DNA from 2 places in the Streptomyces anthophorae genome. Region 1 is predicted to be linked to the other one. Evidence: riboswitches for the same ligand, from Rfam matches in the RefSeq annotation. Region 1 holds a riboswitch; the other holds the start of a gene.

Region 1 (5,814 bases):
CCTCCGCGGTGTCGGCCTCGACCGCGACGCCGGTGATCTCGGCGACCTCGTCGAGGTTGGGTGTCACCACCGTCGCCACCGGCAGCAACCGGTCCCGTACGGCGTCGATGGCGTCGTCCGCGAGCAGCCGATCGCCGTGCTTGGAGACGCTGACGGGGTCGACGACGACGGGGGCCGGCGCCTCGGCGAGCAGCTCGGCGACCGTGACGACCATGTCGGGGTCGGCGAGCATGCCGGTCTTGAGCGCCTGGACGCCGATGTCGTCGACGACGCTGCGGTACTGGGCGCGCACGGCCTCCAGCGGAAGACTCCACGCGCCTTGCACGCCAAGGGAGTTCTGGGCCGTCACGGCGGTGAGGACGCTCATGCCGTGCGTGCCGAGGGCCAGCATGGTCTTGAGGTCGGCCTGGATCCCGGCGCCTCCACCGGAGTCGGATCCGGCGATGGTCAGCACGCGGGGCGGAGCGACCGCGAGCGGTGTGCCGGTCATACGGTGACGTCCTTTCGGATACGGGAGTGGTGGCTGCTCGACCACGCGTCGGCGTACGAGCGGGCCGCGGCGCGGGGGTCCTCTGCCGCGCAGATTCCGGACACGATCGCGCCTCCCGCCGCCCCCGCGGCCCGCAGGTGCGGCAGGTCGCCGGGGGTGACACCACCGATGGCCACGGCGGGCAGCTCGCTCAGCCGGGCCAGTGCGGCGAAGCCGTCGTGGCCGAGCGGTTCGGGGGCGTCGGCCTTCGTGGCTGTGGCGTGCAGAGCTCCGATACCGACGTGGTCGACGCGTGCGGCGGATGTCGCGGCGGCGTGCAGCTCGGAGACGGTCGCCGCGCTCAGGCCCAATACGGCGTCGTCGCCGATGAGTTGACGTACGGAGGCCGCGGGCAGGTCCGACTGACCCACGTGGACACCGCTGACGCGGGCGCCGCTCGCCCGCGCGGCCAGGAACACGTCGACCCGGTCGTTGACGATCAGCGCGACATGGTCGGGGAGGATCTCGGCGACGTCCAGGACGGTGTGCAGGAACTCCCGGCCGCTCGCGTGCTTCTCCCGGATCTGCACGGCGGTGACACCTCCGGCCACCGCCTGCGCGACGGTCTCGGCCACGGTGCGTCCGCGTGCCGCGCACTGGTCCGGGTCGGTGACCAGGTACACCGACAGGTCGACAGCCGCGTGCCCGGGTCGGGTACGTGCCGTCATGACACCTCAGCCCGCTTGGCCAGCTCCTCCGGGGTGAGCGCGGCGAGCGCGTCCAGGAAGCCGACGGCGAAGCTGCCGGGACCGGCCGCCACCCGTGCCGCGGATTCGGCGGCGACGGTGTAGGCGGTGGCGGCCGCCACCGTCGTCGCGAACCGGTCCTCGTCCACCGCGGCGAACGCGGCCATCACCGCGCCCAGCGCGCAGCCGCCACCGGTCACTCGGGTCAGCAGCGCGTCCCCGTTGGCGATCCGGGCGGTGCGCGTGCCGTCGGTGACGTGGTCCACGGGGCCCGACACCGCGACGATGCTGCCCGCCCTGCGCGCGAGTTCCGCCGCCGCGCCCTCGGCGTCGTCGACACCGTGGGAGGAGTCCACGCCCCGGCCACCGCCGCCCGCGCCCGCGAGCGCGATGATCTCGGAGGCGTTGCCGCGGATCACGGTCGGCCGCAGTGCCAGCAGGTCGGCGGCGAGCGCCGTGCGCACGGGCAGCGCGCCGATCGCCACCGGGTCGAGGACCCACGGCGTGCCCGCCTCGGCCGCGGCCCGCGCCGCCTCCGGCATCGCGGCGCGCTGTTCGGCGCGCGGGGTGCCGAGGTTGACCAGCACGCCCGAGGCGACGCGCGCGAAGGGCCCGGCCTCGTCCGGGATGTCGACCATGGCGGGCGCGGCACCCACCGCGAGCAGGACGTTGGCGGTGAACCCGGTGACCACCGCGTTGGTCAGGCACTGCACCAGCGGTGACTCGCGCTGTACGCGCCCGAGCGCCTGCGCCGCGAAGGCGACGAGGTCGGTGCGAGGGGTGGACGTCGTGGGCATGGGGTCGCTCCAAGTACGGAAGGTGCCGTGGTTCGTACGTGCGGAAAAGGGCAGGTCAGCCGCGTCGCCGCAGCCGCAGTGGCGCGTACACCGCGGCGGCCACCAGGAACGCCACGTAGTACGACACATCCGCGCCGTGCAGGGCTTCGGCGACCGGGCCCACGTACAGGCTGGTGTCCATGAACGGGACCGCCGCGGCGAAGGCCGCCGCGAAAGCGAGCAGGGCGGGCCAGGCGGGCTGCCGTCGCTCGCGTTCGGCGGCGAGGTCGAGCGGGGCGCAGGCCCGGTCCCTGGCCCGGGCGCGCCAGTCGACGAGGACGATCGCGACGAAGCCGGGGATCCAGTACCCGACGAACAGCAGCACGTTCTGGAACCGCGCGGTGGTGTCGGCGGCGTGCATCCACAGCACGAGCGGGAAGCCGAGGACCGCGGCGAGGGCGGCGGCCACCGGGCGCGGGATGCGCACGCCGATGGTCTGGAGGGCGAGCGAGCCGCTGTAGTCGTTCATGGCGTTGCTGCACAGCGCTGCCAGCGCGACGGCGAGCAGCCCGAAGGCGCCGAGCACTCCCCCGCCGAGGATCTTGTCGACCCCGGCCGCGGTCTGGTCGGTGAGCACGGAGGCGCCCCACAGGCCGAGTGCCTGGACGGCCACGAAGGACACCAGCAGGCCGAGCAGCGTGTACCAGAACATCCGGGTGCGGGAGGTGGCTGCGGGCAGGTAGCGGCTGAAGTCGCTGGCGTACGGCGCCCAGGACAGGCTGAGGCTGAGCGCGATGGTACTGGTCAGGACGAAGGCGCCGGCGCGGTCGGCCCCCAGCGCGGAGCCGTGGGCGGCGGGGTGCACGCCGTCGAGCATCCGCCAGGCGATGAGCGCGAAGGCGGCGCCGAGTACGAAGGTCATGACGATCTGGAGCCGGTGGATGGCCTCGTAGCCGAACACACCGAGCAGCCCCTGGGCGAGCAGCATGACGAGGACACCGGCCCAGAACGGCCAGCCGAGCAGCCGGGCCAGCGCGTCGCCGCCGAAGAGGCCGATCAGCGCGTCCCAGGCGATGGACGACAGCCACTGGAGCACGCCGGGCAGCGCGACGCCGCGCCCGAACGCGAGCCCGGCGAGCGGGAGTTGACCCGCTCCGGTCCTGCTCCCCCACGTACCCAGGTACGCGGTCGGCACCGCGCCGATCAGGGTGCCGAGCACGACGGCGGCGAGCGCGGTGGCGAAGTCGAGGCCGAGCGCGATGCCGACGGTGCCGGTGAAGACGCCGGTCATCGTCAGGTTCGGGGCGAACCACACGGTGAACAGGCGCCCGGCGCCGCCGTAGCGGTTGGCTTCGGGGACCGGTTCGATGCCGTGCCCCTCGATGCCGAGGTCGCCGGGTGCCGCGGGCATCCGCCCGTCGAAGGCGCCGCTGCCGCGGTCGGCAGGCAGGCCAGTGGAAACATGCGTCACAGGCATGAGACATCCCTCCGCCAGTACGAACTGGTTCAGGTTCGACGGGTGTGTTCTCAGCCCTCTGGTCGGGGCACCCCGTGTCCGGTTACGGCCGCCAGCGTAACGCGGTGGCGCGCGGTGTCGCACGGGTGGGTTCCGGTTCCGTCGCGTCCGCCCGTACCTCGCGCGATACAGCGCCGGCAATGCGGAGCTCTGTGGCAGCTGGCCGACTTCCGTCGGTTTCGCGGCGTCGCGACGCGCTCCCACCGCGTGACATCGCGGTCGGCACCCGCTCCGGCACACCGGGAAAACCGGCCGAGATCCGTCGGTCACCGGGCAAACACCGACCGGACTTGATCATCGTATCGAGTTAATGTCACCGGCTTTCCTTGGCCGGGCGGCCGAGACGGCCCTTACGGTGATGCTGCTTCTGGACGCATTCCCTCCGAATATTCCACCTTTCCTTCTTCTGTCCCGTAGTTACGGGCATGCGCGCTTTCGCCCGACCAAGGAGAGCTCACTCGATGACCGTTGACTCGACCACCCCGGACACCGCGTCGGTGCCGCCGCAGCAGACCAGCCTCGGCACGGCGGCCGCCCGTAATCTCGCCACGACCACCAAGTCCGCCCCGCAGATGCAGGAGATCACCTCGCGGTGGCTGCTGCGGATGCTGCCCTGGGTGGAGACCAAGGGCGGCGTCTACCGGGTCAACCGCCGCCTGACCTACACCGTCGGCGACGGCACCATCGAGTTCATCCAGGACGGCGGCGACGTCCGCGTGATCCCCCGCGAACTCGGTGAACTGGCCCTGCTGCGCGGCTTCGACGACGTCGAGGTGCTGACCGCGCTCGCCGACCGGTGCGTACAGCGCGACTTCCGGGCCGGCGACACACTGGTCGAGCGCGGGGCACCGGCAGACAAGCTCCATCTGATCGCCCACGGCCGCATCAACCAGTTCTCCGAGGGCGAGTACGGCGACGAGGTCGCGCTCGACGTGCTCGCCGACGGCGACCGCTTCGGCGACAACGCGCTCCTCGACGAGGACGCCCGCTGGGAGCAGACCGTGGTCGCCGAGACCTCGGGCACCCTGCTCACCCTCTCGCGCGCCGACTTCGCGTCCGTGCTGTCCTCGGCGCCGCCCCTTCAGGAGCACATCGACGAGTTCAAGTCGCTCGCGGGCCGCGGCCAGAACCACCGGGGCGAGGCGGAGATCCCGATGTCGGCGGGGCACGTCGGTGAGCACGAACTGCCGGGCGCCTTCGTCGACTACGAGGCGAAACCACGCGAGTACGAGCTCTCGGCCGCCCAGACGATCCTGCGGGTCCACACGCGGGTCGCCGACCTCTACAACGAGCCGATGAACCAGACCAAGGAGCAACTGCGGCTCACCATCGAGGCGTTGCGCGAGCGCCAGGAGCACGAGCTCGTCAACAACCGGGAGTTCGGCCTGCTCCACAACGCCGACTTCAAGCAGCGCCTCCAGCCGCACTCGGGGCCGCCCACTCCGGACGACCTGGACGAGCTGCTGTGCCGCCGCCGCGGCTCGAAGTTCTTCCTGGCGCACCCGCGCACGATCGCGGCGATGGGGCGCGAGTTCAACGCCCGCGGCCTGTACCCCGATCACGTCGACCTCGGCGGCCAGCAGGTCCCGGCCTGGCGCGGGGTGCCGATCCTGCCCTGCAACAAGATCCCGGTCACCAAGGAGCGGACCAGCTCGATCCTCTGCATGCGTACCGGCGAGGACAACCAGGGTGTCATCGGCCTGCACCAGACGGGTCTGCCGGACGAGTACGAGCCGGGCCTGTCGGTCCGGTTCATGGGCGTCGACGACCAGGCCATCACCAAGTACCTCGTCAGCACCTACTACTCCGCCGCGATCCTCGTGCCGGACGCGGTCGGCGTGCTGGAGAACGTGCAGATCGGCCGCTGGCCCAGCAGGTAGCGGGCCAGGACCGCAGCCGCCCACCCCGCCGAGGAGCCCTCAAGGAGACATGGATGCCCCCGCCTGAGCCGACACCTCCGCAGTCGACCCTGCCGGAAGCGGCCGCCCGCTTCGGGGCGCAGGTCCTGGCCGACGCCGCGGCCCGCGCCCGCGACATCGGCGCCGTCACGGGCGGTCCGCCGCGCGTGCCCGCGCAGACCGCGCAGGCCCCGGCCATCGAGGTTCCGGCACCCCACGTGCCGCCTGTGAGCGCGGACTTGGAGCGGCTGCTGCGCGGACCCAGCGGCCTCGGCACCGCGGGACTGCGGCTGACTCCGCGCGAGGAGCCGCCGACACACCGACCGGCGACGCCGACCGGTGTCTCCGCGAAGGGCCGGCCCGTTCCCGGCCTGTACCACCACCCGGCGCCGGAGCCCGATCCCGTACG
Region 2 (5,814 bases), 2.0 Mb from region 1:
CCGAGGGGAACGAGGAGCAGTCCCCCACCGCGTACACGTCGGGCACGGAGGTGCGCAGCCGCTCGTCCGCGAGGACCTCGCGGTGGGCGCCGAGTTCGATCCCGGAGCCGGCCAGCCAGCGGGTGGCGGGGCGGGCGCCGATGCCGACGACGACGGCTCCGGCGGGCAGCCGCGTGCCGTCGTCGAGGACCACGACGCCCGGCTCGATGCGCTCCACGCGCGCGTGGGTGCGCAGCTGGGCTCCGGCGTCGGCGTACCAGGCCGCCATGGGGGCGGCGATCTCGGCGGGCAGCGCCCCGGCCAGCGGCCGCTCGGCGGCCTCCACCACCGTGACCCGGCAGCCGGCCTCACGGGCCGCGGTGGCGAACTCGGCGCCGATCCAGCCGGCGCCCACGACCACCACGTCGTGCTGCTCGGCGAGGACGGGCCGCAGCCGCTCGGCGTCGTCGAGCGTGCGCAGCAGATGCACGCCGGGGGCGGAGTGCGTGCCGGGCAGCTGGACGGGTTCGGCACCGGTCGCGACGACCAGCACGTCGTACGGGACGGGCCCATCGGCCGTGTCCAGCTCATGGTCGCCGGGCCGCAGCCCGGTCACCTCGCGGCCCAGCTCCAGGGAGACGCCGAGCGCCTCGAAGTCCACGTCGAAGGCCGAGCCCTCGGCCTTGCCGAGCAGCACCGCCTTGGACAGCGGTGGCCGGTCGTACGGCTGGTGGGGTTCGGCGCCGAGCAGCGTGACCGCGCCGGTGAAGCCCTGTTCGCGCAGCGCCACGGCGGTCTGCACACCGGCCATGCCCGCGCCCACGATGACGACGTTCCGCTGCCCCGAAGGCGCTCCGCTCCCGCTCCGCTGCTCACTCACGGGATCAACCTTAGGCACCTGATCTTGCCCCGGTCAGCGGTGCGGGCCACTCCCGCGCCGTGACGTCCTGCACATGTCCCGGCGGTTTAGCGATCAAGGTCGGGGCGGCGCTCCGGGGTTCACGCCCGGCCCGGGAGCTCCTCGACCACGCTGGTGCCGCTGCCCTCCTGCGACTCCCACTCCCAGGTCTCGTCGAGGCGCACCCGGCCGTCCGGCAGCTCGGACACGGTCGAGACGCAGTGCCCGGAGGAGGTGGTCCCGTCGGTCTTCAGCTGGACGTAGCGGAAGTCGAGCCGGTCGCCGGAGCGCGTCCCCACGAGGTGCCCCTCGACGACATCGCCGCCTGCGTAGTCGGCCGAGACCCGGCCGTCCCGCTCCCGGTACGTGAAGCGGGTACGGGTGCCCACCTGACCGGGCGCCTGGTCGGCGACGGGGGACATCACGAGACCGTCGAGGGATCGGGTCACTGGTTCGAGGCTCCCTTACTGGGGGTCGCGGGGAACGGCTAGGGTGGCCAACGTAGAGCACTCGCGGGAGCCCGTACGCAGCGGGCTGAGAGGGAGGCTGGAGCGGCCTTCGACCGTACGAACCTGATCCGGGTCATACCGGCGAAGGGAGGGGCTTGACGCCCATGTCGTCGACGCCATCCGTTCATTCGCACACCTGCGACCGTTCGCGCACCCGCGACGTCCTCGTCGTCGGTGGCGGCATCATCGGTCTGGTCACCGCCTGGCGGGCCGCGCAGCGCGGCCTTTCCGTCGCGGTCGCGGACCCCGAACCCGGCGGCGGTGCCGCCCAGGTGGCGGCCGGAATGCTGGCCGCCGTCACCGAACTGCACCACGGCGAGCAGACGTTGCTCGGCCTGAACCTGGAGTCCGCGCGCCGCTACCCGGACTTCGCGGCCGAGCTGTCCGAGGCCACCGGGCAGGACCTCGGCTACCGCGCCTGCGGCACGCTCGCGGTCGCGCTCGACGCGGACGACCGCGCCCACCTGCGCGAACTGCACGCGCTCCAGACGAAGTCGGGGCTGGAGTCCGAGTGGCTCTCGGGCCGCGACTGCCGCCGCCTCGAACCGATGCTCGCGCCGGGCGTGCGCGGCGGACTGCGGGTCGACGGGGACCACCAGATCGACCCGAGAAGGCTCGCGAGCGCCCTCGTGACGGCCTGCGAGCGCGCCGGCGTGACCTTCCACCGGTCGTGGGCCGAGAGGCTCCGTGTCGTCCGCGACCGGGCGAGCGGCGCGGTCCTCGCCGACGGCACCGAACTCTCCGCGGACCAGGTCGTGCTGGCCGCGGGCAGCCGCGGCGGACAGCTCGCGGGCGTCCCCGACGCGGTGCTCCCGCCGGTGCGCCCCGTCAAGGGCCAGGTGCTGCGCCTGACGGTGCCGAAGCGGTACGCGCCCTTCCTCAGCCGCACCGTCCGGGCGGTCGTGCGCGGCGGCAATCTCTACATGGTGCCGCGCGTCAACGGCGAGCTCGTGGTGGGCGCGACCAGCGAGGAGCTCGGCTGGGACACCACGGTCACCGCGGGCGGCGTCTACGAACTCCTGCGGGACGCCCACGAACTCGTCCCCGGCATCACCGAACTCCCGCTCACCGAGACCCGCGCGGGCCTGCGCCCCGGCTCCCCCGACAACGCTCCGCTCCTGGGCCCGACCGCCCTGCCGGGCCTCCTCCTGGCGACGGGCCACTACCGCAACGGCGTGCTCCTGACGCCGATCACCGGCGACACCATGGCGCACGCCCTGACCACCGGTGAACTGCCGGAAGAGGCCCGCCCGTTCACGCCGAAACGCTTCGGCACAGCCCTCGTGGAGCAGCCCGCATGAACGTCCACGTCAACGGCGAGCCGCGCACGGTGACCGCGGGCACCACGCTCGACCTCCTGGTCACCACGCTCACCACGGCGCCCCAGGGCGTCGCCGCCGCCCTCAACGAAACCGTCGTCCCCCGCACCCAATGGCCCGCCACGGCGCTCTCCGAAGGAGACCGCGTCGAGGTCCTCACGGCCGTCCAAGGAGGCTGAACCATCCATGGCCGACGACACTTTCGTCCTCGGGGGCGACCCGTACTCCTCGCGCCTGATCATGGGCACGGGAGGGGCGCCCAGCCTCGACGTCCTGGAGCGCTCCCTGGTGGCCTCCGGAACCGAACTCACCACCGTGGCGATGCGCCGCGTGAACGCGGACGTGCACGGCTCGGTGCTCTCCGTCCTGGAGAAGCTGAACATCCGGGTGCTGCCGAACACGGCCGGCTGCTTCACCGCGGGAGAGGCCGTCCTGACGGCCCGCCTCGCGCGCGAGGCGCTCGGTACCGACCTGGTGAAGCTGGAGGTCATCGCCGACGAGCGCACCCTGCTGCCCGACCCGATCGAGCTGCTCGACGCCGCGGAGACGCTGGTGGACGACGGCTTCACGGTGCTGCCGTACACGAACGACGACCCGGTCCTGGCCCGCAAGCTGGAGGACGTCGGCTGCGCGGCGATCATGCCGCTCGGCTCCCCCATCGGCTCCGGGCTCGGCATCCGCAACCCGCACAACTTCCAGCTGATCACCGAGCACGCGCGCGTGCCGGTGATCCTGGACGCGGGCGCGGGCACGGCCTCCGATGTGACCCTCGCCATGGAACTGGGCTGCGCGGGTGTGATGCTCGCCTCGGCGGTGACCCGCGCGCAGGAGCCGGTCCTGATGGCGGAGGGCATGCGGCACGCGGTCGAGGCGGGCCGGTTCGCGTACCGGGCCGGGCGCATCCCGAAGCGTCATTTCGCGGAGGCGTCCTCGCCGACGGAGGGGCGCGCGCACCTCGACCCCGAGCGCCCCGCCTTCTGACCCCGGGCGCACGCCCGCGCCGGTCACAGCTCTGCTGCAGTACGGCACCGGCCTCACGGCACGGAGTCCGGCTGTCGGTCACTCCTCGTACACTCGCCTGCGTGGACACGACCCTTCAGGACCCGTTGCTCGGGCATGTGCTCGACGGCCGGTACCGCGTCGACGCACGCATCGCGGTCGGCGGGATGGCCACGGTCTACCGGGCCGTGGACACCCGCCTCGACCGCGTGCTCGCACTCAAGGTGATGCACCCCTCGCTGGCCGCCGACGCCTCGTTCGTCGACCGCTTCATCCGCGAGGCCAAGTCGGTGGCCCGCCTCTCGCACCCCAACGTCGTGGGGGTGTACGACCAGGGCACCGACGGCGCGTATGTGTATCTGGCGATGGAGTACGTGGCCGGCTGCACCCTTCGTGACGTGCTGCGCGACCGGGGAGCGCTGCGGCCCCGTGCCGCCCTCGACATCCTGGAGCCGGTCCTCGCCGCGCTGGGAGCGGCCCACCGCGCGGGCTTCGTGCACCGCGACATGAAGCCGGAGAACGTCCTGATAGGGGACGACGGCCGGGTCAAGGTGGCGGACTTCGGCCTGGTCCGCGCGGTGGACACGGTCACGAACACGACGGGGGCGGTCCTCGGCACCGTCTCGTACCTGGCGCCCGAGCAGATCGAGAACGGCACGGCGACGGCGAGCGTGGACGTCTACGCGTGCGGTGTCGTGCTCTACGAGATGCTCACGGGCGGCAAGCCGCACGCGGGAGAGTCCCCCGCCCAGATCCTCTATAAGCACCTTCACGAGGACGTGCCCCCGCCCTCTGCGGCGGTCCCCGGCCTCCCCTTCGAGCTCGACGAGCTGGTCGCGTCGGCGACGGCGCGCACCCCCGAGGTCCGTCCGTACGACGCCGTGGCGCTCCTCGCGCAGGCCAGGGACGCCAGGTCGGCGCTCACCGACGCCCAGCTGGACACGGTGCCGCCACAGGCGCACGACACGGAGTACGTGGGGGCCGACGACCGGACGAGCGTGATCCCGCGCGCGGTGGGCACGCCCGTACAGCTGCCGCTGCCCACGGACTCCGCGGACCAGGCGCGGCTCAACCGGACGAGCCGCCTGGAGATGCCGCCGCCCATGCCGCCCGCGGCCCCCGGTCCTGCTCGCGGCGGTGGTCGCGGTCGCGGCCCGCAGCGCCGGACCCTCGCGATCCTCGCGGCGGTGCTGCTCGTCCTCGGCCTCGGCACCGGCGTCTGGTACATCAACTCCGGCCAGTTCACGAAGGTCCCCTCCGTCCTCAACCAGACGCAGGCGCAGGCCGAGAAGCGCCTCGCCGACGCGGGCCTGGAGAGGGGCACGGTCACGCGCGCGTACAGCGACACCTACAAGCGCGGCACCGTCATGGACAGCGACCCGGGCTCCGGCGACCGTATTCGGGGCGGCGGCGCGGTGGACCTGACCGTGTCCAGGGGCTCGAAGACCGTGAAGGTGCCCGACCTCGCCGGCACCCCGCTGGACACCGCGAAGAGCGACCTCAAGAAGCGGGACCTCGAACCCGGCATGACCACCAAGGAGTTCAGCGACGAGATCGCCAAGGGCTCGGTGATCAGCACGGACCCGGGCGCGGGCAAGACCCGCAAGGCCGGTTCGGCCGTCGCCCTGGTCGTCTCCAAGGGCTCCCCCGTCGACGTCCCCGATGTCACGGGCGAGTCCGAGCAGGACGCCATCGCCGACCTGGAGGACGCGGGCCTGAAGGCCGAGATCTCCACGAAGCGGGTCAACTCCGAGGAGGACAAGGGCAGCATCGCCCGGCAGTCCCCCGCCGAGGGCAAGCAGCTCGCCGAGGGCGACACCGTGACGCTGACGATCTCCAAGGGCCCCGTCATGGTCGAGGTCCCCGACGTCACGGGACTGAAGGTCGACGAGGCGAAGTCGCGGCTCGGCGCGGCCGGCTTCGAGGTGGAGGAGAACCGCGGACTGCTCGGCCTGTTCGGCGACACCGTCAAGAGCCAGTCGGTGGAGGGCGGCGACGAGGCCCCGAAGGGCTCCAGCATCACGATCACCATCCGGTAGCCGCGGCCCGGCCCCGGGCGTTCGAACACCCATGACACCCTGGGCCGGGTGAACAGCAGCATCCGCAATCC

What was found. A riboswitch is a leader RNA that binds a small molecule or an ion and turns the genes downstream of it on or off. The one in region 1 is predicted to bind thiamine pyrophosphate.
Region 2: linked by a shared signal. The riboswitch ahead of thiO (glycine oxidase ThiO) and the one ahead of ACNYS0_RS38400 (purine-cytosine permease family protein) in region 1 are both predicted to bind thiamine pyrophosphate.

The regions. Positions count from the first base shown of each region.
Region 1 covers NZ_JBLWQQ010000001.1:8,428,541-8,434,354, reverse strand. Annotated here, with positions in the region: gene thiD (bifunctional hydroxymethylpyrimidine kinase/phosphomethylpyrimidine kinase) at 1-490, opposite strand, end outside; gene thiE (thiamine phosphate synthase) at 487-1,197, opposite strand; gene thiM (hydroxyethylthiazole kinase) at 1,194-2,012, opposite strand; gene ACNYS0_RS38400 (purine-cytosine permease family protein) at 2,068-3,468, opposite strand; TPP riboswitch at 3,458-3,553, opposite strand; gene ACNYS0_RS38395 (family 2B encapsulin nanocompartment shell protein) at 3,969-5,387, shown strand; gene ACNYS0_RS38390 (family 2 encapsulin nanocompartment cargo protein terpene cyclase) at 5,441-5,814, shown strand, end outside.
Region 2 covers NZ_JBLWQQ010000001.1:6,445,353-6,451,166, reverse strand. Annotated here, with positions in the region: gene ACNYS0_RS29260 (NAD(P)/FAD-dependent oxidoreductase) at 1-859, opposite strand, end outside; gene ACNYS0_RS29255 (avidin-fold protein) at 979-1,326, opposite strand; TPP riboswitch at 1,380-1,493, shown strand; gene thiO (glycine oxidase ThiO) at 1,491-2,687, shown strand; gene thiS (sulfur carrier protein ThiS) at 2,684-2,884, shown strand; gene ACNYS0_RS29240 (thiazole synthase) at 2,892-3,686, shown strand; gene pknB (Stk1 family PASTA domain-containing Ser/Thr kinase) at 3,788-5,743, shown strand; gene ACNYS0_RS29230 (deoxyribonuclease IV) at 5,792-5,814, shown strand, end outside.